2 regions of the Hoeflea prorocentri genome follow, and region 1 is predicted to be linked to the other one. Evidence: predicted binding sites of a transcription regulator. Region 1 holds the regulator's gene; the other holds the start of a gene.
The links. Region 1 encodes PhoB, which activates phosphate uptake and scavenging genes when phosphate is short. Its sites were predicted from a motif close to TGTCATNNANCTGTCAT; they were not measured.

Region 1 (12,177 bases):
TCGGCAAAGGGTCGGACTTCCGTGTAAAGTTTGGCGCACCCCAGCGTTAGAAAACCACTGTGGATTCAAAATAAAAATAATAAAAACATATAGTTAAACTGTCATAAACTTGTAACTCGCCTGTCATAAAACCGCGTTGGACAGGTTGCTAAGAGTCACCCTGTTAGTAGAAATTGTAGCCTGCTTGCCGCAAGGAGCATCAAGTAGGCCTCTCGATTGGGGAAAATCCTATGAAAACGCTTAAACTGACCGCTGCTGCACTGGTGGCCTCGGCAGCTTTCGCCGGCACCGCAGTCGCGCGTGACCAGGTTCAGATCGCAGGTTCTTCGACGGTGTTGCCTTACGCAAAGATCGTTGCCGAGTCTTTTGGCGAGACCTATCCGAACTTCAAGACGCCGGTTGTCGAATCCGGGGGATCCTCGGGCGGCCTCAAGGAATTCTGCCGCGGCGTTGGTCCGGGCACGATCGACATTGCCAACTCGTCGCGTCAGATTCGCGACAGTGAAGTCGCCGCATGCGCCGAAGCCGGCGTGACGGAAATCCAGGAAATCCGCATCGGTTATGACGGCATTGTATTTGCTACCGATATCAACGGCCCTGATTTTGTTCTCGTTCCGGCCGATGTCTACAAGGGCCTTGCCGCCCAGATCGTCGTAGACGGCAAGCTCGTCGACAACCCGAACAAGAAATGGTCGGACGTCGATCCGAAATTCCCGGATTGGGACATTGCTGCCTATATTCCGGGCGAAAAGCACGGCACCCGTGAAGTGTTTGAAGACAAGGTTCTGGAAATCGGCTGCGAAGCGACCGGTGACCTGCAGGCCCGTATCGATAGCGGCATGGACAAGAAAGCCGCCGGGAAGTCCTGCATTGCCGTTCGCAAGGACGGCGGCGCAGTCGACATCGACGGCGACTACACCGAGACGCTGGCGCGTATCGACTCCAACAAAACAGGCGTTGGCGTCTTCGGCCTGGCTTTCTACGAAAACAATGCCGACAAGCTGAAGGTCGCAACGATGGACGGCATCACGCCGACCACCGAGTCGATCGCCGCCGGTGAATATCCCGTATCGCGTCCGCTTTTCTTCTATGTGAAGAAAGCGCATCTGGGCGTGATCCCGGGTCTGAAGGAATATGTTGAGTTCTTCACCTCCGACCAGATGGTCGGACCGGACAGCCCGCTTGCCGAATACGGTCTGGTTGCTGCTCCTGAAGAAGAGCGTGAAGCCGTTCGCAAGAATTTTGCTGACGGAAACCTTCTCTAAGGTTACGCGTAAACGACAATCCGACGGGCGCGGCCAAAGCGCCGCGCCCGTCAACAGGATGCTTATTCGATCGGCCGATGGCCGGGAGCGGGACATATGAGCGTAGCCACCACAGTATTGATCATCGTAGGCCTCGCCGTTGTCGGCTATTTCGTCGGCCGGTTGCGCGCCTCGAGTGTTGCGAGTGGCAATCTTGCGGAATTGCATTCCCGCCCGACTTACTACGGTTCCTTCGTTCTTATCTGGGTGACCTTGCCCTCCATCGCCGTTCTGGTGGCGTGGCTAGTCGTCAGCCCGATCATTGTCGACAATCAGGTCCTTTCGTCGCTTCCGGCATCGGTGCAGGAAATGTCCTCCGCCGATCAGTCGCTGCAGATCAGCAAGCTTAATTCCATCGCGACCGGCATGAAACGGCTCGATGCCGATGACATGAAGAGGTTCGAGGATGGTGCGGCGACTTTGCGCGAGCTTCTTGCCGAAAGAGGTGTGGCTGTTGCCGGCGAAGTGGACGATTACATGCCTGCCGCGGCCGAAAAGCTGAACGGCATGACGGCGTCCAGCCAGCTCTACCGCACTGTTATCGTCCTGCTTCTTGCCATAGCCGGCTTCATCTATGCCTGGATGCTGATCGGTCCGAAGATGCGGGCCCGCAACCGCGTTGAGCGTGTGGTGCTCGGCGCCCTGATCGTCGCCTCCAGCATCGCTATATTGACGACCGTCGGGATCGTATGGTCGATGGTTTCCGAAACCGGGCGCTTCTTCAGCAGCGTTCCGCCCCTTGAATTCTTTTTCGGCACGGTCTGGGATCCACGTTTCGCTGCTGCCGGCGCTGAGGATTCCGCTGGTCAGTTCGGTCTCATTCCGCTGCTTGCCGGCACGCTCTATATCGCCTTGGTCGCAATGGCCGTCGCTGTCCCGATCGGCCTTTTTGCAGCGGTCTATATGTCCGAATATGCCAGCAACAGGATGCGCGCGACTGTCAAGCCCTTGCTGGAAGTGCTCGCCGGTATCCCGACCATTGTCTACGGTTTCTTTGCCCTGGTGACTGTCGGTCCGTTCCTGCGCGATATCAGTGCGCAGATCAACGGGATCGCAACCGGCAACATCGTTTCGTTCATTCAGGCACAGAGCGTCCTGACGGCCGGCGTGGTGATGGGTATCATGCTGATCCCGTTTGTCTCGTCGCTGTCAGATGACATCATCACCGCGGTGCCGCGTTCCCTGCGCGACGGATCGCTGGGTCTGGGCGCAACCCGCTCCGAAACGGTCAAGCGCGTCATCTTCCCGGCGGCAATCCCCGGCATTGTCGGCGCTCTGCTTTTGACCGCCTCCCGTGCAATCGGGGAAACCATGATCGTGGTTCTGGCCGCCGGCGTTGCGGCGCGCCTGTCGATCAATCCGTTCGAACCCATGACCACGGTAACGGTCAAGATCGTCAACCAGCTGACCGGCGATCTGGAGTTCACATCGCCGCAGACGCTTGTCGCATTTGCCCTGGGTATCACACTGTTTGTCATCACCCTCGGATTGAATTTCTACGCGCTTTACATCGTGCGCAAATACAGGGAGCAGTACGAATGACGGATGCAACCTCAGCTGCCGCACCGGCGTCGGGCGCATCTCCCTTCAAGCGCGACATCGGCATCAAACGGCGCTACGCAGCCGAAAGACGCTTCCGCGCCTATGGGCTCATCGCAATCTGCCTCGGGCTTTCGTTCCTGGTGATCCTGCTCTGGTCGGTTTTCTCTAAGGGCTACACGGCCTTCGTGCAGACATCGATCAACCTGCCCATCACCTTCAGCGAGAGTGTTATTGAACCCGACGGCGAAAGGGACATGAACAAGCTGCTGACGGCAAATTATCCGCGTTTGGCACGTGATGCCATCGTCAAGGAGTTGGGTGTTGATCCCGATGACAAGTCGGCTGTACGCGACGCCGGCAAGATGGTGTCTGCCGGTGTACGCAGCCAGTTGCGCGACATGGTTCTGGCGGATCCGACGATTATCGGCAGAACGGTTCCCGTCTGGGTGCTGGCTTCCGGCGATGTCGATTCCGCTCTCAAGGGACAGATTGACCTCAGCGTCGATGAAAAACGCCGCAAGGTGAACGACCGGCAGGTCGGCTGGATGAACACGCTGGTCCAAGACGGCGCCATGAAAGAGCGCTTCAATACTGGCCTCTTCGTCAATGGCGCATCAAGCCGTCCGGAGACGGCAGGTGTCGGCGTTGCGATCATCGGATCGCTTTATATGATGCTGATTGTGTTGGTGCTGGCTTTGCCGATCGGGGTTGCCGCATCAATCTATCTTGAAGAATTTGCGCCCAAGAACCGCTGGTCGGACCTCATCGAGGTAAACATCAACAATCTGGCGGCCGTGCCGTCAATCGTCTTCGGCCTGCTCGGCCTTGCCGTGTTCATCAATTTTGCCGGCCTGCCGCGCTCCGCTTCGCTGGTCGGTGGACTGGTCCTGACGCTGATGACGCTGCCGACCATCATCATTGCGACACGGGCGGCACTCAAGGCGGTCCCGCCGTCCATTCGCTCCGCAGCGCTGGGTGTCGGCGCCTCCAAGACGCAGACAGTCTTCCATCATGTCCTGCCACTTGCCGCGCCGGGCATCCTGACCGGTACGATTATCGGCCTTGCGCAGGCGCTTGGCGAAACGGCGCCGTTGCTGCTTATCGGCATGGTTGCCTTTGTTGTCGGCTATCCAGCCAGTCCCATGGATCCGGCCACGGCATTGCCGGTTCAGATCTTCATGTGGGCCAATGAGGCCGAGCGGGCCTTTGTCGAAAGGACATCGGGAGCGATCATCATTCTGCTCCTGTTCCTCGCCGTGATGAACATCACGGCCATTATACTGCGCAGGCGGTTCGAGCGCCGCTGGTAGGAGTGTCATCTGACGATTTGTTGGCGTGGCGCAGTTGCATGTGCCGCCCCTGACGGGCAAAAAGCCGATACAGTGGGGTTTTGAAGGATGAATATGATGTCGGAAGCAGCAGTAGAAGAGGCGGTTGGTGCAAAAACCGAACCGCAGCCGCCCATAAAGATGCAGGGCCGCATGGTGAGCGTCTTTTACAGCGGTTCCCAGGCGCTCTTTGATGTGGACCTCGATGTCAGGAAAAATCAGGTCACGGCCCTCATCGGTCCGTCTGGCTGCGGCAAGTCCACCTTCCTGCGCTGTCTGAACCGGATGAACGACACGATTGACGGCTGCGAGGTCAAGGGAAGCATCACATTGGATGGCGCGGATATCTATCATCCGGCCGTTGATGTGGTGGAGCTGCGTGCCAGCGTCGGCATGGTCTTTCAAAAACCCAACCCGTTTCCGAAATCGATTTATGAGAATATCGCTTACGGCCCGCGTATTCACGGCATGGCCAACAGCAAGGCAGGGTTTGACGAGATTGTCGAAACCAGCCTGCAAAGAGCCGGCCTATTCGACGAGGTCAAGGACAGGCTCAACGAACCGGGAACCGGCCTTTCCGGCGGTCAGCAGCAGCGTCTCTGCATCGCCCGCGCCATTGCCGTCAACCCGGAAGTGATATTGATGGACGAGCCCTGTTCGGCGCTCGATCCGATCGCCACGGCCAAGGTCGAGGAGCTGATCGACGAGATACGCCAGAACTACACAATTGTCATTGTGACCCACTCCATGCAGCAGGCCGCGCGCGTCTCGCAGCGCACCGCCATGTTCCATCTGGGCAAGCTGGTCGAGGTCGGCGACACGGACAAGATGTTCACCAACCCCGACGATCAGCGTACCCAGGACTACATCACCGGCCGCTTCGGCTGATCTTGAGCGGACAGGAACGATCATGAACGAAAACAATTCCAGTAATCAGCTCGCCGCTCACACGGTCTCGGCCTATGACGAGGATCTGCAGTTTCTCGTGCGCCGCATCGCAGAGATGGGCGGGATTGCCGAGCGTATGCTTGAGGAATCCGTCGCCGCGCTCGTCAATGGCGATGCCGCGCTCTCGCAAAAGGTCATTTCCGACGATCTGGTTCTTGACGATGCCGAGCGACAGATCGGCGAGAAAGCGGTTTTGATCATCGCCAAGCGTCAGCCCATGGCGGCGGATCTGCGCGACATTATAGGGTCGATCCGCATTGCCGCCGATCTGGAACGGGTCGGCGACATGGCAAAGAACATCGCCAAACGTGTGCTCGCCGTCCATGGCATGGCGCAGCCGAAGAAGCTGGTGCGCGGCCTCGATCACCTTGCCGAGCTGGCTCTAACGCAGCTGAAAGAAGTGCTCGACGCCTATTCGTCCCGCTCGCCGGAACTCGCCAGTTCCATTCGTCAGCGCGACGACGAGATCGACGCAATATATACGTCCCTTTTCCGTGAGCTGCTCACCTATATGATGGAAGATCCGCGCAACATAACCGCCTGTACGCATCTCCTGTTTTGCGCAAAGAACATCGAGCGGATCGGCGACCACGCCACCAATATTGCCGAGACGGTCTACTACATCAGCACCGGCTCGCAACTGTCGAACGAGCGGCCCAAGGACGATGAAACCACGTCTGTGGGCGCCGAGGAAGAGTAGGCTGGCGGGCCATCAGGCCCTGCCGCCGGAGACAAGACATGGGCATTGCACCGCAAATCACCGTCGTTGAAGACGAAGAGGCGCTGAGCGTCCTGCTGCGTTACAATCTGGAAGCCGAAGGCTACGAGGTCGATACCGTCCTGCGCGGTGACGAGGCGGAGATCAAACTGCAGGAGCGGGTTCCCGATCTTCTGATCCTTGACTGGATGCTGCCCGGCCTCTCAGGTATCGAACTGTGTCGTCGTTTACGTGTCCGGCCGGAAACCGAGCGCCTGCCGATCATTCTCCTGACCGCGCGCGGCGAGGAAAGCGAACGGGTGAGGGGCCTTGCCACCGGCGCGGACGATTATGTCGTCAAGCCGTTCTCAACGCCCGAACTCATGGCCCGCGTGCGCGCCCTTTTACGCCGGGTCAAGCCGGAGACGATCTCGACGGTTTTGAAGGCCGGCGATATCGAACTCGACCGCGAGACCCATCGCGTCTACCGACGCGGCCGCGAGATCAAGCTCGGTCCGACCGAATTCCGCCTGCTGGAGTTCTTCATGACCTCGCCGACGCGTGTCTTCTCCCGCTCGCAGCTTCTCGACGGCGTCTGGGGCCACGATATCTATGTGGATGAACGCACCGTCGACGTCCATGTCGGTCGCCTGCGCAAGGCCCTCAACCTTGCCAATATGCGCGACGTTATTCGCACGGTCCGCGGTGCGGGCTATTCACTGGAAACGTGAGCAGGACCTGTCACCGACCTCTTGGCGACGGCCGATTCCGGTCCGCTACCGCGTCAGGTCCTGTGCCAACATGAAGGCATTGCCGTCTGGGTCGTAGAAGGTCGCGGTGCTGACCATGCCTTCGACCGTATCGGTTGGTCCGTCGAATTTGACGCCAGCAGCCTCCAGCGCATTGCGCGCTGTTGTGATGTCGTCGATGCCGAAGACCGGAACGGCATTTCCGGGAACCGGTTCCGTCTGCTCGCCCAATCCCAGCGTAACGCCTTCCGTCATTGTCTTGACTTCGCTCCACCCGGCCTCGTCGATGTGATGTACCAGCTCAAATCCAAGCATGTCCTCATACCATTTCGCGCTCGCATGCCGGTCGCGGACCGACAGCGCAAAGGTGATTTCGTTATTCAGTTTTACGACAGCCATTGCAGTTTCCAGTTCAACTAAAATTATATATACTATACTTTATGGACATTGGTCGACTTGTCAATATTACATCCCGGTCATGGTCTTTGAGCATCCTCAAAGCGATGCATGACGGTGTGCCGGGGCGTCAGGCGCCGCTTCTTGTGGCGTCCGGTGCAAGCCGCACAGCCTTTGCAAGCAGCCTGGCGCATCTAGTTGAACTCGGGATTCTGGAGCGCAATCCCGGACATGGCCACCCGCTGAGACCGGAATTCAGGTTGACCGAGGAAGGAATGAGGTTTGCGAAGATGGCAGATATGATCGCCGGGGCTTTGCCGGATGAATCCGGACAGTCCCTGCTTCGCCGTACATGGACGCTTCCCGTCCTTGCCGTCAGCGGTCGGCCCCGCCGTTTCGTCGACATCAAGAGCGACCTGTCCCCCATAACCGACCGGGCGCTTTCCCAATCGCTTCAAAAACTGGAGGCGCGGCATTGGCTGCACCGCGAGATCGACATCGCATCGCACCCGCCGCGGCCGATCTATCAGGCCGCGAATGAGGGCATTGCAATCAGCAACGCGATCAGCGGTCTTCTGTGACCTGTGCGGGCCTTTCCCTCAATCGCGTGCGGCAGCAGCCGGGCTTGCCGGGTGCCCAGGATTCAAGCTCATAGTCGAACCCCGCCGCTTCCCAGACAGCATCGTCAAATGCCGTCGCGCATTTCAGGAGCGTACACACCTCTTCATCGCTGCACCCCATCTCCAGCCACCCGTCCTTGAGCGGGCAGGTCATGAACTGGACATCAAGGCATGTGTCGCTGATTTCATTGACCTGAGGCGAATAGGTCGCGCTGTCGGGGCCGAGAAAATACGTGTTGAGCATGCCCCTAAAATCCCGAGGCGCGAGATGCGCCAGCGACGCCCCGACCTCCAGCCCGTGCGCCCGGCTGGCGCTTTGCAAAACGCTGATGGCCTCTGCCTCGCCGCAACGGTGCGACAGTTCGCGAAATACGGCGAGGTAAATCCTGCCACGATCTTTCACCGCGCTGGCATGAAGCGCGTTGGTGCAACTCTTACTCATCCGGCGGCCACCGCTTCGATTTCCAGCAGCCAGGCTTCGTCAAAAATCCCGGCAATGATCACCGTCAAGGCCGGCTCATGCCCGCCGAGCACCGCTTTGCGCACGAGGCTGTTTTCGGCCCTGTATTTGCGGTCCGACAGATAGGTCGTGTGGCGGACGATGTTTTCCAATCCGAGGCCGGCCGCCTTGAGCTGTGCCTCGACATTCGCCCAGGCCTGCTCGGCCTGCTCCTTGAAGGTCTCCGGCACCGTTCCGTCGGGCCGCACCGGGATTTGCCCGCTCACATAGATGGTTCGTGAATGACCGGAAACGGCGACACACTGGGCATATCGGCTTTTCAGATCGTGAGCTTTTGCGGATGTGATGTGTTCCATTTTCATGGATGGGTCCTCGTTGACGGAATTCATTGTGCGCAAACGAAGCTACTGGTGGGGACGGTAATCTCAACGCAGAAAACCTCCGGTGGAGGCATAGAAATGCTGAGTCTTCAAATGCCGTTCTTTGTGTCACTTTGAAGTGAGGAGAAATTTGATGACTTACAGGCTTCCATCACTCAACACGCTGCGCGCCTTCGAAGCGGCCGCCAGACATTTGAGCTTTACGACCGCAGCAAGCGAACTCGGCGTCACCGCCGGCGCTATAAGCCAGCAGGTCAAGAAGCTGGAGGCGTCCCTCGGCGTGGCGCTGTTTCGACGCTTGCCGCATGGCCTGCTTTTGACTGAAGAGGGCGAGGCCTATCTGCCTGCGATCTCCAAGGCGTTTGATGATTTGACGGAAGCCACCGAAGCCATCGCCCCGCGCATCAACAGCAGGAAGTTTTCCGTTGGCATATGTCCGAAGGTCAGAACGATGCTGCCGGGAAATTGGCCGCAACACAGCGAAGACCTTCGCCGCCATGTGCGCGATTGTATCGAAACCAGCGACATCGAACTGGTGCGCACGAACGCGGTTGATTGCCTCATCAGAGCGCGCGGCGGCCCCTATGGAGATCTGACGCTGGTTGTTATTCCGGCTTCGTCCGGTCCTGGCGAACTGCATTTTGTCTGCAAGCCGGGCCTTGCCAATTGCGCGCAGTCACAGGCGATTATTGACGACCTGACCCGGCAGGTGGCGCCCTAGACCGTCTAGCTCGCTTCAACCGCCGTTCGGATTACCTGCCATTCTTCCTCGACCGACCCGGCATGCCGTGTCTGGCCGGCCCGGCGATACCAGTAGGCGGCATTGGCATCGTCGCCCTCGATCCGGTGAACCAGGGCATGGATCCAGTCATAAAGAGGCGAGCCTTCATGGCTCTGACAGATTTGATGCGCCTGATCCATTTGCGGGCCGGGCTTGAAGCCGCCCTGCTTCAGAAAATCGAGCGATGTAAGGAGTTCCGTCCGGGACATGTCTTCTGCCTTTAGCCGTTCCTGCTCTGCAATCGCCGGCAGGATAGCGATTTGGGATAAAATTGCTATTCCTGACCGGTCGATTGCAAGGCATTTGTCAGAACAGGTTTTTTACGTCCGAGGCAAAGGTCGGGAAGGCCATTGGCGTGTCCTTCAGATCGGACGCCGGGATTGCATGTTTCATGGCCAGCGAGAACAGGTGAATAAGGTCTTCCCCGTGATGGCCAACCAGATGAGCGCTAACGACACGGTCGGTTTTCCTGTCCACCAGGACCTTCGACCACGCGACGGTCTCGCTATAGCTCTTGCCGGAAAACCATCCGGTCATGTCGTTGGTCGTGACGGCGACATCCAGCCCCATTTCAGTGGCCTGTTTCTCCGTCAGACCAACCGTGCTCAACGCCGGAACGGTGTAGACCGCGCTTGGCGTGGCTTCATAGTCCGGCGTCTTTTCCGGACCGTGAATGATATTGTGGGCGACAAGCCGGCCTTCATAGGTCGCCAGCGGCGAGAGCTGCGCCGAGTTGACCAGCGCATCGCCGGCGACCCAGACGGACGGATTTGAAACCGAACGCAGATGCTCATCGACCTCGATGCGGACGCCGTCATGGCTGATATTGGCAGCGTCAAGGTTGAGCGTGTCGACATTAGCAACGCGCCCAGCGCCATTCACCACACGGTCGGCAATGACCTGATGGTCACCGCCGTCATGTGAGTAGGCAACTTTCAGCCGTCCGCCGGAGGTGCTGATTTCCCTGACGTTGACATCAGTCTTGATGGTCACGCCGAGGCGCTCGGTTTCCGCCCGGATGGCGGCAACCGCGTCTTCATCCATGCGCGGCAGCAATTGCGGCATGGCTTCAAGGATGGTCACTTTTGTACCGGCCCTTGCATAGACATGGCTGAACTCCATGGCGATGACGCCGCCGCCGACAAAGACCACCTCGTCCGGTTGCTGTTTTTCCGAAAGCACCTCGTCGGACGTGATCATCAATCCGGCGCCGGGAATATTGAGCGGTCGCGGTTTCGAGCCCGTTGCGATCACGATGTTTTCGCCTTCGATCAATGTGCCGTCAACCTCTACGGTATTCGGCCCGGTAAATCTGGCGTGGCCCCGAAAGACGCTTCCCCGCTTTTCCGCAACACCCTTCATCGCATCCGGAATAAAGCCGATCATATCGTCCTTGCGGTCGATCAGCTTTTCCCAGTTCAGCTTTGGTTTACCGACATCAATGCCATGTGTATGAGCCAACTCGATCTCGTGCAGCGAATGGGCGGCGGCGACGAGCACTTTTTTCGGCGTGCAGCCGCGGTTCGGGCATGTGCCGCCGAAGTCCCGTTCTTCAATAAAGGCTATGGACTTTCCCGCTTCACTCACCACTGCGGAAACGCCGAACCCGGCATTTCCGCCGCCTATGATGACGATGTCGAATTTACTGTTCATTGTCTTTCTCTCTCGCGCAAAACTATCTATTGATAGGTAGATATGTGTGGAAATCCTGGTCACAAGGCGAACGGGATCACGTCTGAGTTATCGTCCAGGCCGGCGCAGGATAGGCCTTCGCGCCGCATAATCCTTGCCTAACCCGGCCATAATCCTTGGTCCAATAGCGCCCGGTTTAATCCGAAGGCGCATGGTTTTTGTGCCGCCGGCCCCTCAGTTTCCGGGCATTGCACCGCCCTGGTGCAGCTCCTGAAACCGAAAGGACCGATTTGATGAAAACCGCAACACTTCTCCTCGCATCCGCGCTCGCCCTTACGGGCGCCACTGCCTACGCAGCAGTCGCGCAAGGCGATGTCATCGGCACCTCCGAGACGGAGATCCGCGCCAGGCTGGAAAGCGCCGGATACACCGTTGAGAAGATCGTGTTCGAAGATGACGAGATCGAGGTGGAAGCGTTTTACAAGGGCGCCGAGATGGAGATTGAGCTGTCGCGCGCCACCGGCGCCGTTCTGGAGATCGAGGCCGAAGACGACGATGAGGACGATGACTAAAGTGGCGATGACTGATTGATCGCCACTGTTCGCGGGCGTCCGCCCCCGATATTATCGGTGCCCGCGAACGCCCCGATTGAAGGAAACTCGATGCACAATTCCCGCCCCATGTTCCTATGGAGCCTGTTTACGCTTCAGGTCGTGTGCACATTCTTCTTTGCCGGTGACATACTTCTGGATGTCCTCGGCGTACCGGAATCACCCGGCAATGAAAGCGATGTGCTGGAGACGGGCGTTACGATCTGCCTTGTCCTCGGCACGGCGTTCACCGGCTGGGAACTGCGCCAGCTTTTCCGCCGCGAGGAGCGGATGCGCCGCCAGATCGACGTCGCCTCCGGCGCATTTGCCGACATGCTGCAAAGGGAATTCGACGCCTGGGGTTTGACCGAGGCGGAGCAATCCGTCGCGCTTCTCGGTATCAAAGGCTATTCGATCTCCGAAATCGCCCGGCTGCGCGAGACCAAGGAGGGGACGATCAAGGCGCAGAACGCGTCCGTTTACCGCAAAGCCGGTGTCACCGGCCGGTTGCAGCTTCTGTCGCATTTCGTCGAAGACCTGATGGACGATGCACTGATTGCCTCTGCCACGTCAAAGGCCTGAACCGCGATCAAAACACCCATGTGCCGTGCGGGTGATCTCGGGCAGCGTTGCAAGCAGCTTGCCGCCGTCGACATGACCATGAACCGCGTCGCGAATGCGCGCCAGCGCCTTGGCCGATGAAGCCTTGGTGCTGCCATAGGCCTGGAAATCATGCGGCATGTCATCCCA
Region 2 (12,177 bases), 580 kb from region 1:
CCGGCCGCGCGCTCGCCACCCATTGGCGGCCGATCATTCAGCCCATCTTGTACATGCTGTTGATGGCGGCCGTCGTGCGCTTCTTCCATTTTGCGCTCTTTGACGGCGGGCTGCTGTCACTGCACTTTTATGCCGTCGACGCCGCAGTCCTCATTGCTGCCGCGCTTCTGGGCTACCGCGTGACACGCGTGCGCCAGATGGTGACGCAGTACAGTTGGCTTTACGAGCGTTCAGGTCCGCTTTCCTGGCGGGAAAAGAAAACGCAACTGATGGAGTAACCAGTCTAGACAATTGGAATTGCAATCGTATTCAGTTTGGGGTTGAGTCCCCCCATGGGTGGAAATCCACCCTGAAAGGACGACTACGGGAGAAAAGAGAATGAAGAAGTATCTACTAGCGACAACCGCACTTGCCTTCAGTGTCGGCATGGCCACGGGAACGGCCTGGGCTGACATTGAAATCGCGACCGCCGGTCCGATGACCGGTCAGTACGCGAGTTTTGGTGCACAAATGAAAGCCGGCGCCGAACAGGCTGTTGAAGACATCAACGCAGCTGGCGGTGTTAACGGTGAAATGCTTGTGCTGAGCGTCGGTGACGATGCCTGCGATCCGAAACAGGCTGTTGCTGTGGCCAACCAGATGGTGTCGAAGGGCGTGGTTTTCATGGCCGGACATTTCTGCTCCGGTTCGTCGATCCCGGCTTCCAAGGTCTATGAGGAAGAAGGCATCATTCAGATCTCGCCGGCTTCGACCAATCCGAAGCTGACCGATGAAGGCGGTCCGAACGTCTACCGCGTGTGCGGCCGCGATGACCAGCAGGGCCTGGTTGCCGGCGGTCTTCTGGCCGAAGAATACAAGGGCAAGAACATTGCGATCCTTCATGACAAGACCGCCTACGGCAAAGGTCTTGCGGATGCGACCAAGAACGTTCTTGAGGAGCTTGGCGGCTCTGCCAAGATGTACGAAGCCTATACGGCCGGTGAAAAGGACTACACGGCGCTCGTCTCCAAGATGAAGCAGGAAGCCATCGATGTCGCTTATGTCGGCGGTTATCACACCGAAGCCGGCCTCATCGTGCGCCAGATGCGCGATCAGGGCATGAGCACGCAGCTTGTGTCGGGCGATGCGCTCGTAACCGATGAATATTGGTCCATCACCGGTGATGCCGGCCAGGGCACGCTGATGACCTTCTCGCCGGATCCGCGCAAGAGCGATGCGGCTGCCGATGTCGTCAAGAAGTTCCGTGACAAGGGCATCGAGCCGGAAGGCTATGTGCTCTACACCTATGCCGCCATCCAGGCATGGGCGCAGGCCGCCGAGGCTGCCGGAACCGCAGAGCCGGACAAGGTGATCCCGGCTCTCAACGACGGCAATTTCAATACCGTTCTGGGTGACCTCAGCTTCAACGACAAGGGCGACGTCTCGCTGCCGGGCTATGTCTGGTACGAGTGGAGCAACGGTAACTACGACTACCGCTAATCGCGCAGTCGGAGTGTGTCAGAACCCCGCGGGCGGCAACGCTCGCGGGGTTTTTTGATGTCAGTCTAAGCTCCGCGCCGGCCGGCCATCATGTCCCGTTTTCCGGCATATCCCGGGCGCTTTTCAACCTCGAAACCTGCTGCCTGCAAGTTACGCCGCACCCAGCCGGCCGCCGAATAGGTGGCGCATGTTCCACCGGCCCCCGTATGGTCGAAGACGGCCTGCATGAGTTCCTGTGACCACATTTCGGGGTTCCGGGCCGGCGCAAAACCGTCGAGATACCAGGCATCGGCTGTTTCCCGCCATAGCGGCAGGCAATGAAATGCCTTGCCTATGTGAACCTTGAGCGAGACCGCTTCGGCAAGATCGATACGAACAATGCCGTCCGGTTTCGGCGGCCATACCTGGACGAGATCTTTGCGTTGCAAATCCAGTTCGGGCCAGACTGCGAGTGCGCGGTCGATCTCGCCCGCCGAAAGCGGATGCAGTTCGAAACTGACGAAGGTCAGGCGGTCGCTCCGCTGCTCGTCCGCCAGCCACTGGCGCAAGGTCTCGGCAAAATTCAGACCGGTTCCGAAGCCGAGTTCGGCAACGGTAAAATCGCTCTTGTTTCGCCAGCGTTCGGGCAGACCGTTGCCGCCGATGAAGACATGTCCGCATTCCTTGCGGCCATCGGCGCGAGAATAAAAGTGATCGCCAAATTCCGGTGAATAGGGCATATCACCCTCATGCCACTCGACCGCTCCGGCGTCATATTCTTTGTCTTTATCGCCCATAGTCCGTTTCCATGACCCTAAAGAATACGCAGCCCTATACAACCAACCGGGACCGTCTGTCTTGCGATCTTCTTGTTGCAGGCGCTGGTGTGGTCGGCCTTTGGACGGCGCGTCTGGCGGCGGCGCGAGGGTTGAATGTGATCGTGCTTGACGCCCGCGCTGCCGGATCGGGAGCCAGCGGCGGGCTGCTCGGCGCGTTGATGCCGCATATGCCGGAGCGCTGGAACCCGAAAAAGCAGTTTCAGTTCGAGGCTCTTGCAAGCCTTGAAAATGAAGTCAGAAAGCTCGAGGCCGAAACCGGTCTCGGCTGCGGCTATCGCCGCTGCGGCCGCATCATTCCTCTGATCAAACCGCATCACCGGGACCTGGCGGTGGAACGGATCGAGGCGGCGGAAAATGTCTGGGACAGCGCGCAAACAGGCTATGCATGGGCGGTCAGCGACAGTCCTGAGGAGGCGGGCTGGCCGGATGCAGCCAGCGGGCCGAACGGCTTCGTCCACGAGACGCTTTCGGCGCGCGTCAGCCCGCGCAACTATATGGCGGCTTTGAAAGCCAGCCTTGATAGCAAGGCACGAATAGTGGAGAGCGACGGCCTCCTGTCCTTCGAGGATCGTTCCGCCCGTGTGACGACGGCGTCCGGCACGCCCATCGATGCGGGCCACATCGTTCTGGCTGCGGGACATGAGACATTCGAACTTCTCGGCCGACTGACGGGCCGGCCGCCAGCGGACTACGGCAAACCGGTCAAGGGCCAGACCGCACTGCTTGACGCCGATATTGATGCCGATCTGCCGTTGGTCTTTTCCGACGGGACTTATGTCGTGCCGCATGCAGCCGGAACGGTCGCCGTCGGGAGCACCAGCGAGACCGATTTCGAGGACGGTCATGGCACTGATGAAAAGCTCGACGACGTGATCGCCAAGGCGAGCCGTCTTTGTCCGGCGCTTGAAGGGGCAAGGGTCCTTGAACGTTGGGCAGGGCTCCGTCCCAAGGCTGTGCGCCGCGACCCGATGATCGGCGTTGTGCCCGGATGTAAACGTACCACGGTTGCGACCGGCGGCTTCAAGATCACATTCGGCATTGCCCACAAAATGGCGGCTTGTGCACTGGATTTCGCGCTCGACGATCAATGTCCTTCTTTGCCGGAAAGCTTCACCATTGATGCGCATCTGCGCTGATCAGGGCAGGGCGGTTCCGGCCTGATGATCGATATCCAGTTCGATCCGGTCCGCAGCAAAAAAAGTGTGGGAATACTCAAGCCGCCGTCCGGCCACTTCGGCGTTCACGGCTTCGGTCCGCAGGGTGATGGCACCAGGTGACAGTTTCAGATCGTCAAGCGTCGCAGGATCCGCATGGTGAGCGGATATGCGAGTTGATATGCGCACATAATCCTCAATGTCGTATGAGTTCAGGACGGCAGTGATTGATTTTCGGCTTTCGTAGCGATTGGCGAAGTCCGGGAACCTTTCCGCATCGAACCAGCTGATGCCGCGCGAAACCGGTACGCCGTCCGCCGACGAAACGCGTTCAAGCCTCAGCACCGGCGCGCCCGGTTCAAGTTCGAGGGCTCGTGAAACATGGCCCGTTGCCGCCTCGGTGACATGTGATTTGAGAAATCCGCCGCGTGATTTGATCTGGCCGGCAAGACCGGCGGAAAAGCGTGTGCGCCGGCCAATCGGATATTGCAGCTTTGTGTGGCGGGCAATGAAGGTTCCGCGGCCCTGTTCGACCCTCAGCACGCCCTCACGCGCAAGAGAGGCAATAGCGCTGCGCACCGTGTGGCGGTTGACCTCGAAACGTCTCGCCAGTGCCAGTTCGCCCGGCAGTGCGCCGCTCTCATCAAACTCGCCATTGCTTATGGCAATACGGATCTGGTCGGCGATCTGCCGCCACAGCGAAATCCCGCTGCGCCGTTCCACGAATTCCATCGGTTTTCAGATTCCCTGTCACACAGCAGTCATTATTGCGCTATAGAGATAATGATTAGATGTCTAATTGTCTAGATAAATAGACAAATCGGGAGAAAATCGTGACAAAAGCGACAGATCCTTCATCGGTAAATGCAGGGGCTTCAGAAGCGCAGCAATCGGCGCGCAAGCAAGCCATGGCTGTTCTGGCCCGTGCGACGCGGGAAGAATTGGTGGATGCCTGGAATAAGTGGCCGCAAAGGCCGGACTTCGATGCCGTGCGCGGACCCGAGACGGGTCTGGTCATGCTGCGCGGGCGCATCGGCGGCGGTGGCGCGCCATTCAATTTCGGTGAGGCGACCGTCACACGCGCGACCATGCGGCTTTCAACCGGCCGTATTGGCCATGCCTACGCATTTGGAACCGATAAGGAAAAAGTCCGGCACGCCGCCTTGTTTGATGCGCTGTGGCAGGACGAAACATTCCGGCAAAGGGTTGAAAGCGATGTCATCCATCCGGTTCGCGATCGCCTCGACGCTGAAGACAAGCGCAATCAGGAGGAAACCGCCGCAACACGGGTCGATTTCTTCACCATGGTCAGGGGAGAGGATTGATGACTGTTCTGCAGGCAAACGATCCGTCCGCGATCCAGGGCGGCTTCGCCAACCCGGTCTTCGATGCACAGGCGGTTTTCAGGCAGGTGATGGAAGCAATCGCCCGCCCGGGCAAGATTGCCGCCATTGAAAACCTGACGGAACCGCCAGCGCCACTGACGCCCGTCACCGGAGCAATCGCCGCAACGCTTTTCGATCACGACACCCAAATCTGGCTCGATCCGGTCCTTGCGCGCAGCAGCGACGTTGCAGGATGGCTTGCCTTCAATACAGCTGCACCGATCGTCCGGGAAATGCTGGATGCGGACTTTGCCGTTATCTCCGATTCTGAGGCTTTGCCGTCTCTCGAAAGCTTTTCGCAGGGAACGCAGGAATACCCCGATCGCTCCACAACGCTCATTGTGCAGATCGCTGCTCTGTCAGGCGGTCCCGGCCTGACACTGACAGGGCCGGGCATTCAGGAAATCGCGCACATTGTGCCGCAAGGCCTGCCTGACAGGTTCATGGATCAATGGAGTGCCAACGGGATGCGGTTCCCGCGCGGCGTCGATGTGCTGTTGGCAGCGCCGGAAGGCGTCATTGCCCTGCCGCGAACCGTAAAGATCAAGAGGGGGAGGTGAGCGCGCCATGTATGTAGCCGTTAAAGGCGGTGAGGCCGCCATCGAAAACGCCCACCGGCTCCTCGCAGACCGCCGCCGTGGCGATCGCGCGGTCCCCGCGATGCATATCACGCAGATCGTTGAGCAATTGGGGCTGGCCGTCGACCGGATCATGTCCGAAGGCTCGCTCTACGACCGTGAGCTTGCAGCACTCGCCTTCAAACAGGCGCGCGGCGATGTGATCGAAGCCATCTTCCTGCTGCGCGCCTACCGCACGACCTTGCCCCGCTTCGGCTATAGCGAGCCTGTCGACACCGGCACAATGCTGATCGAGCGGCGTATCTCGGCCACCTACAAGGACCTGCCGGGCGGGCAACTGCTCGGCCCGACCTTCGACTACACGCACCGGCTGCTCGATCCCGACCTGATGCACGAGACAGATGTCGACATGCCTGAGACCCGCGAAAACCAGACGGGGCGCACACCGCGCGTTTCCGAAATCCTCGCCGGCGAAGGGCTGATCGAGGACGATGGCGATCTTCCGCACGATCACGCCACCGGCGATCTGACACGCGAGCCCATGGAGTTTCCCATGACACGCGATGTGCGCCTGCAGGCGCTGTCGCGCGGTGACGAGGGCTTTCTACTGGCGCTCGGATACTCGACGCAGCGTGGTTATGCCCGCAGTCACCCTTTTGCCGGAGAAATCCGCATCGGCGAGGTGGAGGTCGAGATTGATGTTCCGGAACTGGGCTTTGCCGTCAGCCTCGGCACCGTGCGGGTGACCGAATGCCAGATGGTCAACCAGTTTCAGGGCTCAGCCAAACAGCCGCCGCAATTCACCCGTGGTTACGGCCTGGTTTTCGGTCAGAGCGAGCGCAAGGCCATGGCCATGGCGCTTGTCGACCGGGCCTTGCGGGCCGAAGAGCTTGGCGAGGATTTGACCGCGCCGGCACAGGATGAGGAATTTGTCATTTCCCACTCGGACAATGTACAGGCGACCGGCTTTGTCGAGCATCTGAAGCTGCCCCACTATGTCGATTTCCAGGCCGAACTTGATCTGGTGCGCCGCATGCGCGGCGAATACGAGGCCGGGCGCGACAAGTCCGACGAAAAACTGGAGGCCGCCGAATGAACACGCATATGCAGTTGGCCACCTACAATTTCGCCTATCTCGACGAGCAGACGAAACGCATGATCCGGCGCGCCATTTTGAAGGCGATTGCCATTCCCGGTTATCAGGTCCCCTTCGCCAGCCGCGAAATGCCGATGCCCTATGGCTGGGGCACAGGTGGTGTGCAGGTCACGGCGTCGATACTCGGCCCGGACGATACGTTGAAGGTGATCGACCAGGGCGCCGACGACACCACCAATGCCGTATCGATCCGAGCCTTTTTTCAAAAGGTCGCGGATGTCGCTGTCACCACCCAGACCTCGGACGCGACAATTATCCAGACGCGGCACCGCATTCCCGAAGAGACGCTGAAGGAGGGGCAGGTCCTTGTCTATCAGGTGCCTATTCCCGAACCGTTGCGGTTCCTCGAGCCACGCGAGACGGAAACGCGCAAGATGCATGCGCTTGAAGAATACGGGCTCATGCATGTCAAACTCTATGAGGACATCGCCAAGAACGGCCATATCGCCACGACCTATGCCTATCCGGTCAAGGTTGAGGGGCGCTACGTGATGGACCCGTCTCCAACGCCCAAATTCGACAATCCGAAGATGCACCGTTCGCAGGCGCTTCAGCTCTTCGGCGCCGGACGCGAAAAACGCATCTACGCGATCCCGCCCTATACCGATGTTGTCAGCCTCGACTTTGAGGATCATCCCTTCGAGGTGCAGCAGTTCGAGGAGCCCTGTGCTCTTTGCGCTGCAACCGGCGTCTATCTCGATGAGGTTGTCCTCGATGACAAAGGCGGGCGCATGTTCGTCTGCTCCGACACGGACTATTGCGAGATACGGCGCGAAGACGGTCACAAGGGCGCCATGGCGCAGGACAAGGCGGAGTCGGAATATGAGTGACTTGCCCCTGTTGCGCGTCAGCGCGATGACCAAGTTCTATGGCAGCCGCGTCGGCTGCAAGGACGTGTCCTTTGAACTTTGGCCGGGTGAAGTGCTGGCGGTGGTTGGTGAATCCGGCTCCGGCAAGACAACACTCCTGAACGCCATCTCCACGCGATTGCCGCCGACATCGGGAACGGTCGAATACCGCATGCGTGACGGCCAGTTGCGCGACCTCTACCGTATGGGTGAGGCGGAGCGCCGGTTCCTCATGCGCACCGACTGGGGCTTCGTTCATCAGAACCCGGCGGACGGGCTGCGCATGACCGTTTCAGCCGGTGCGAATGTCGGCGAGCGCCTGATGGCCATCGGTGAACGCCATTACGGAAACATCCGCGACACGGCGAGTGAATGGCTTGGCCGCGTGGAGATCGAAACCGACCGCATTGACGATCAGCCGCGAGATTTTTCCGGCGGCATGCGTCAGCGTCTGCAGATCGCCCGCAACCTCGTTACCGGCCCGCGCCTCGTTTTCATGGACGAGCCGACCGGCGGGCTGGACGTTTCCGTCCAGGCGCGTCTGCTTGATCTGGTGCGTGGCCTCGTCAACGATCTCGGCCTTTCGGCCATTGTCGTCACGCATGATCTGGCCGTCGCTCGCCTCCTGTCGCACCGCATGATGGTGATGAAGGGAGGGGTCGTTGTCGAACACGGGCTGACGGACCGCGTGCTCGACGATCCGCGCGAGCCTTATACGCAATTGCTCGTCTCATCGATCCTGCAGGTTTAGGAGCGCGCCATGCCAACGCCACTTGTTGTTTCGGAAGTCTCCAAGAGTTTCACCATGCATCTTCGCGACGGCATTTGCCTGCCGGTTGTCGAAGATGTGAGTTTCGCCGTGGCGGCGGGCGAATGCGTCGTGCTCGGTGGTCCATCCGGAATCGGCAAGAGCTCGATCCTCAAGATGCTCTACGGCAACTACGCAGTCGATCAGGGACAGATCCTGATGACGCATGATGAGGTGACGATCGATATCGCCAGCGCCGATCCGCGCTCTGTGCTTTCCATGCGCCGCGATTTCGTCGGTTATGTCAGCCAGTTCCTGCGCACCGTGCCGCGCGTCTCCGCCATCGATGTGGTGGCCGAACCGCTGCTTGCCCGTGGCGTCGAAGGCGCAGAGGCACGCGAACGTGCGTCGGTTCTGCTTGAGAAGCTCAATCTGCCCGAGCGCCTTTGGACACTGCCGCCTGCGACCTTCTCCGGCGGGGAACAGCAACGCGTCAACATAGCGCGGGGCTTCATCACCGATCATCCGCTGTTGTTGCTGGATGAGCCGACGGCGTCGCTTGATGCGCTCAACCGGGCCGTGGTGGTCGAACTGATCCTTGAGAAAAAAGAGAGGGGCACGGCGCTTCTCGGCATCTTCCACGATCAGGACGTGCGCGAGAAAGTCGCCGACCGCGTTCTGGACGTGTCGCATTTTGCAGCCGGAAAGGATGCCGCATGAGCAAGGGGCTTTCCGAAAAGCCGCTGATCCATGACACGGCGGTGGTGCGCGATTGCATGGTCGGGCGCTACACAGAAATCGATGAGCGTTGCCAACTGGTCGAGTGCGATTTTGGCGACTATTCCTATATGATCCGCGATAGCGAAGCCTGGGCGGCGAAGATCGGCAAATTCGTCAACATCGCAAGCCACGTCCGTATCAACGCGACCAATCATCCGATATGGCGCGCGACGCAACATCATTTCACCTATCGCGCTGGTGATTATTTTGAGGGCGAAAGCCACGAAGAGTCCTTCTTCGACTGGCGCAGGGGCAATGCGATCACCATCGGTCATGATGTGTGGATCGGCCATGGCGCGATCATCCTGCCCGGCGTCTCCGTCGGCAATGGCGCGGTGGTTGGCGCCGGGGCGGTCGTAACGAAAGACGTCGAGCCCTATACGATTGTCGCCGGCGTTCCGGCCAAGCCGATCAGGAGGCGGTTTGCTGAGGAAACCGCTGCCCGCATGGATGCCCTGTCCTGGTGGGATTGGGAGCACGACAGACTGCATCGGGCGCTTGCGGATTTCCGCGCGCTGACCGCTGAACAGTTCTTGGAAACATACGCCGGTTGAATTGTCCTGGCGGATCGAGTTCGAAGCAGCTTGCCGGCTATGACGGCGAGAAAGTCATTTTTTTGCAATGTGTTAGTAGCGCTTCCTCAATCAACAGGTCATAATGTGGATTGTAACATTAGTGACATGATTTTGTAATTTGTCGGTCATGCGCAGGCCCTACCGATAGCCCGGACTTCAGATTTCGGGATCGCATGGAGCCGCCGATGCTAATACTGGAAAATGTGACACGCAGGTTTGGCAGTTTTGCCGCTGTCGAAAATGTATCGGTTCAGATCCCGCAGGGGCAGATGGTCGGTGTCATAGGCCGGTCCGGGGCCGGCAAATCCACGCTCCTTCGCATGCTCAACAGGCTGATCGACCCCAGCGACGGTGTGGTTCGCTTCAATGAGGTGCAGGTATCCTCCCTGAAGGGCGCGGCGCTTAGAAACTGGCAGCGCGACTGCGCGATGATCTTCCAGCAGTTCAACCTTGTTCCACGGCTCAACGTGCTGACGAATGTCATGCTGGGCCGGCTCAATCATCGCTCCACGCTGCTGAACCTTGCCGGTTCCTGGTCGCGCAGCGAGCGGGCGATGGCCATCATGGCTCTCGAAAGGCTTGGCATAGCGCAGACGGCCCTGCAGCGCGCCGGCACGCTATCGGGCGGTCAGCAGCAGCGCGTGGCCATCGCACGGGCGCTGATGCAGAGCCCGAAGATGCTACTGGCGGATGAACCGATCGCCTCGCTCGATCCCCTCAACGCGCAGATTGTCATGGATTCGCTCAAGAGCATCAATCAGGAGGAGGGGATCACTGTCATCACCAACCTCCATACGCTTGATACGGCCAGGACCTATTGCGAGCGCGTCATCGGCATGGCCGGCGGCAAGGTGGTCTTTGACGGACCCGCCGATCAACTGACTGCCGACGCCGTCCGCATGATCTACGGCGCGGAAGGTGAGGATTTGTCGGAAGGAATCACCTCGACGAGCCTTGGCTCGTCTGGCGGCACGGAATCGATCGGCTCCCTCGAACCGGCTGCCTGAGAGCCGGGCGGGAACCGTGATCGTTTTGCCCGCGTGAAGGGCCAATCGCAGCAATTGTTCAGAGTTTGACAGGGACTAGACAGGAGAAACCCATGTTCAAGAAAACGCTACTTGGTGCCGTTGCACTCACAATCATGACGGCCGGAATGGTGCAGGCCGAAGACCTGAAGGTATTCCGTATCGGTATTCTCGGCGGTGAAAACGAAGCCGACCGTCTTCGCAACTTCCAGTGCCTGGTCGATCAGCTTCCGGCTGCGATCGGCGTCGAAAAGGTCTCGCTCTTTCCCGCTGCCGACTATGACGGCGTCGTTCAAGGCCTGCTCGGCGGCACGCTCGACTATGCGGAGCTGGGCGCATCCGGCTACGCCAAGGTCTATCTGTCGGATCCCAAGGCTGTTGAGCCGATCCTGACGACCATCCAGACGGACGGCTCCACCGGCTACTATGCTGTCATGGTCGCCCGCAAGGACTCCGGCATCAAATCGCTTGCCGACATGAAGGGCAAGAAGCTCGGATTTGCCGATCCGGATTCCACCTCGGGTTATCTGGTGCCGAGCGTCTCGCTTCCAGGCGATGTCGGCACGACGATCGAAGAATATTTCGGCGAGACCGGCTTTGGCGGCGGCCATGAGAACCTGGTTCTTGAAGTGGTCAAAGGCAATTTCGATGCCGGCACCACCTGGTCATCGGGCGTCGGCAAATTCGACGACGGCTATACGTCCGGCAATCTGCGCAAGATGGTCGACAAGGGCATCCTCGACATGGGTGAACTTGTTCAGGTCTGGCAGTCGCCGCAGATTCCGAACGGTCCAATTGTTGTTCGTTCGTCTATGGACCCGGACATGAAAGCCAAGTTCAAGGAATTCATGATGGCTCTTCCGCAGAAGGACCCGGCCTGCTTCAGCGCCATTCAGGGCGGTGACTACAAGGGTTTCACCGAGGTCGACGAGAACTTCTACAAAACCATCATCGCCGCGCGTAAGGCGAAGATCGGCAGCTAGATAAGCAAGCGGCGCTACGGTTGCTTCAGACCGTAGCGCCCCTTTACTCGGATATCGGATTTGCCAACCATGAGCACCGCCGTTCCTCCCGTTCAGCTTTCCGCTGAGGGCCGTATTGTCGAACGACACTGGCAGGAAATGCTCTTCAAGCGCCGCCTTTATACCTGGGCGGGCGTGATCGGTCTCGCGGTGGCGCTCGGTGCTTCGTTGTGGTTCGCAAACGAAACCAATGCCGGCAAGTTCTTTGACCGGTTGCCGCACTTCTTCGATTTTATCGGCGATCTCATGCCTCGCGACGGATGGGAAGTCTGGCGCGCCATGTTCGATCTGCCGTCGCCCTATGCGGATGGAAGCCTGAAATATGACTACCCCGACGGCCGTTATTATTTGACCGAGAGTTTCTACATTCCGGAATATGTCTACAAGATGGTGGTGACCATCAACATTGCGCTGATGGCGACACTGATCGGCTTCGCCTTCGGGTTCATACTTTGCTTCCTTGCCGCCTCGAACCTTGTAACGCGCCGCTGGCTGCGTTTTTTCGTCCGCCGCTTCATGGAACTCCTCCGGGCGTTCCCCGAAATTGTCATCGCCGGCTTCTTCCTCGCCATTTTGTCGCTTGGCCCGATACCGGCGATCATCGCGGTG

Region 2: a site for PhoB is predicted at 9,634-9,650, ahead of phnC (phosphonate ABC transporter ATP-binding protein). Genes of this name have one in related genera too.

The regions. Positions count from the first base shown of each region.
Region 1 covers NZ_JAPJZI010000001.1:3,731,840-3,744,016, reverse strand. Annotated here, with positions in the region: gene phoR (phosphate regulon sensor histidine kinase PhoR) at 1-50, shown strand, start outside; gene OQ273_RS17530 (PstS family phosphate ABC transporter substrate-binding protein) at 231-1,265, shown strand; gene pstC (phosphate ABC transporter permease subunit PstC) at 1,362-2,846, shown strand; gene pstA (phosphate ABC transporter permease PstA) at 2,843-4,156, shown strand; gene pstB (phosphate ABC transporter ATP-binding protein PstB) at 4,244-5,062, shown strand; gene phoU (phosphate signaling complex protein PhoU) at 5,085-5,822, shown strand; gene phoB (phosphate regulon transcriptional regulator PhoB) at 5,867-6,550, shown strand; gene OQ273_RS17500 (VOC family protein) at 6,596-6,967, opposite strand; gene OQ273_RS17495 (winged helix-turn-helix transcriptional regulator) at 7,054-7,545, shown strand; gene OQ273_RS17490 (L-2-amino-thiazoline-4-carboxylic acid hydrolase) at 7,529-8,026, opposite strand; gene OQ273_RS17485 (RidA family protein) at 8,023-8,406, opposite strand; gene OQ273_RS17480 (LysR family transcriptional regulator) at 8,558-9,145, shown strand; gene OQ273_RS17475 (hypothetical protein) at 9,151-9,414, opposite strand; gene OQ273_RS17470 (dihydrolipoyl dehydrogenase family protein) at 9,512-10,858, opposite strand; gene OQ273_RS17465 (PepSY domain-containing protein) at 11,131-11,409, shown strand; gene OQ273_RS17460 (helix-turn-helix transcriptional regulator) at 11,500-12,009, shown strand; gene OQ273_RS17455 (alpha/beta hydrolase) at 11,998-12,177, opposite strand, start outside.
Region 2 covers NZ_JAPJZI010000001.1:3,151,693-3,163,869, reverse strand. Annotated here, with positions in the region: gene OQ273_RS14800 (DUF6867 family protein) at 1-278, shown strand, start outside; gene OQ273_RS14795 (branched-chain amino acid ABC transporter substrate-binding protein) at 379-1,479, shown strand; gene mnmC2 (tRNA (5-methylaminomethyl-2-thiouridine)(34)-methyltransferase MnmC2) at 1,545-2,255, opposite strand; gene OQ273_RS14785 (NAD(P)/FAD-dependent oxidoreductase) at 2,267-3,433, shown strand; gene phnF (phosphonate metabolism transcriptional regulator PhnF) at 3,434-4,183, opposite strand; gene phnG (phosphonate C-P lyase system protein PhnG) at 4,360-4,776, shown strand; gene phnH (phosphonate C-P lyase system protein PhnH) at 4,776-5,396, shown strand; gene OQ273_RS14765 (carbon-phosphorus lyase complex subunit) at 5,404-6,510, shown strand; gene OQ273_RS14760 (alpha-D-ribose 1-methylphosphonate 5-phosphate C-P-lyase PhnJ) at 6,519-7,400, shown strand; gene phnK (phosphonate C-P lyase system protein PhnK) at 7,393-8,169, shown strand; gene phnL (phosphonate C-P lyase system protein PhnL) at 8,179-8,886, shown strand; gene OQ273_RS14745 (DapH/DapD/GlmU-related protein) at 8,883-9,500, shown strand; gene phnC (phosphonate ABC transporter ATP-binding protein) at 9,707-10,528, shown strand; gene phnD (phosphonate ABC transporter substrate-binding protein) at 10,621-11,529, shown strand; gene phnE (phosphonate ABC transporter, permease protein PhnE) at 11,599-12,177, shown strand, end outside.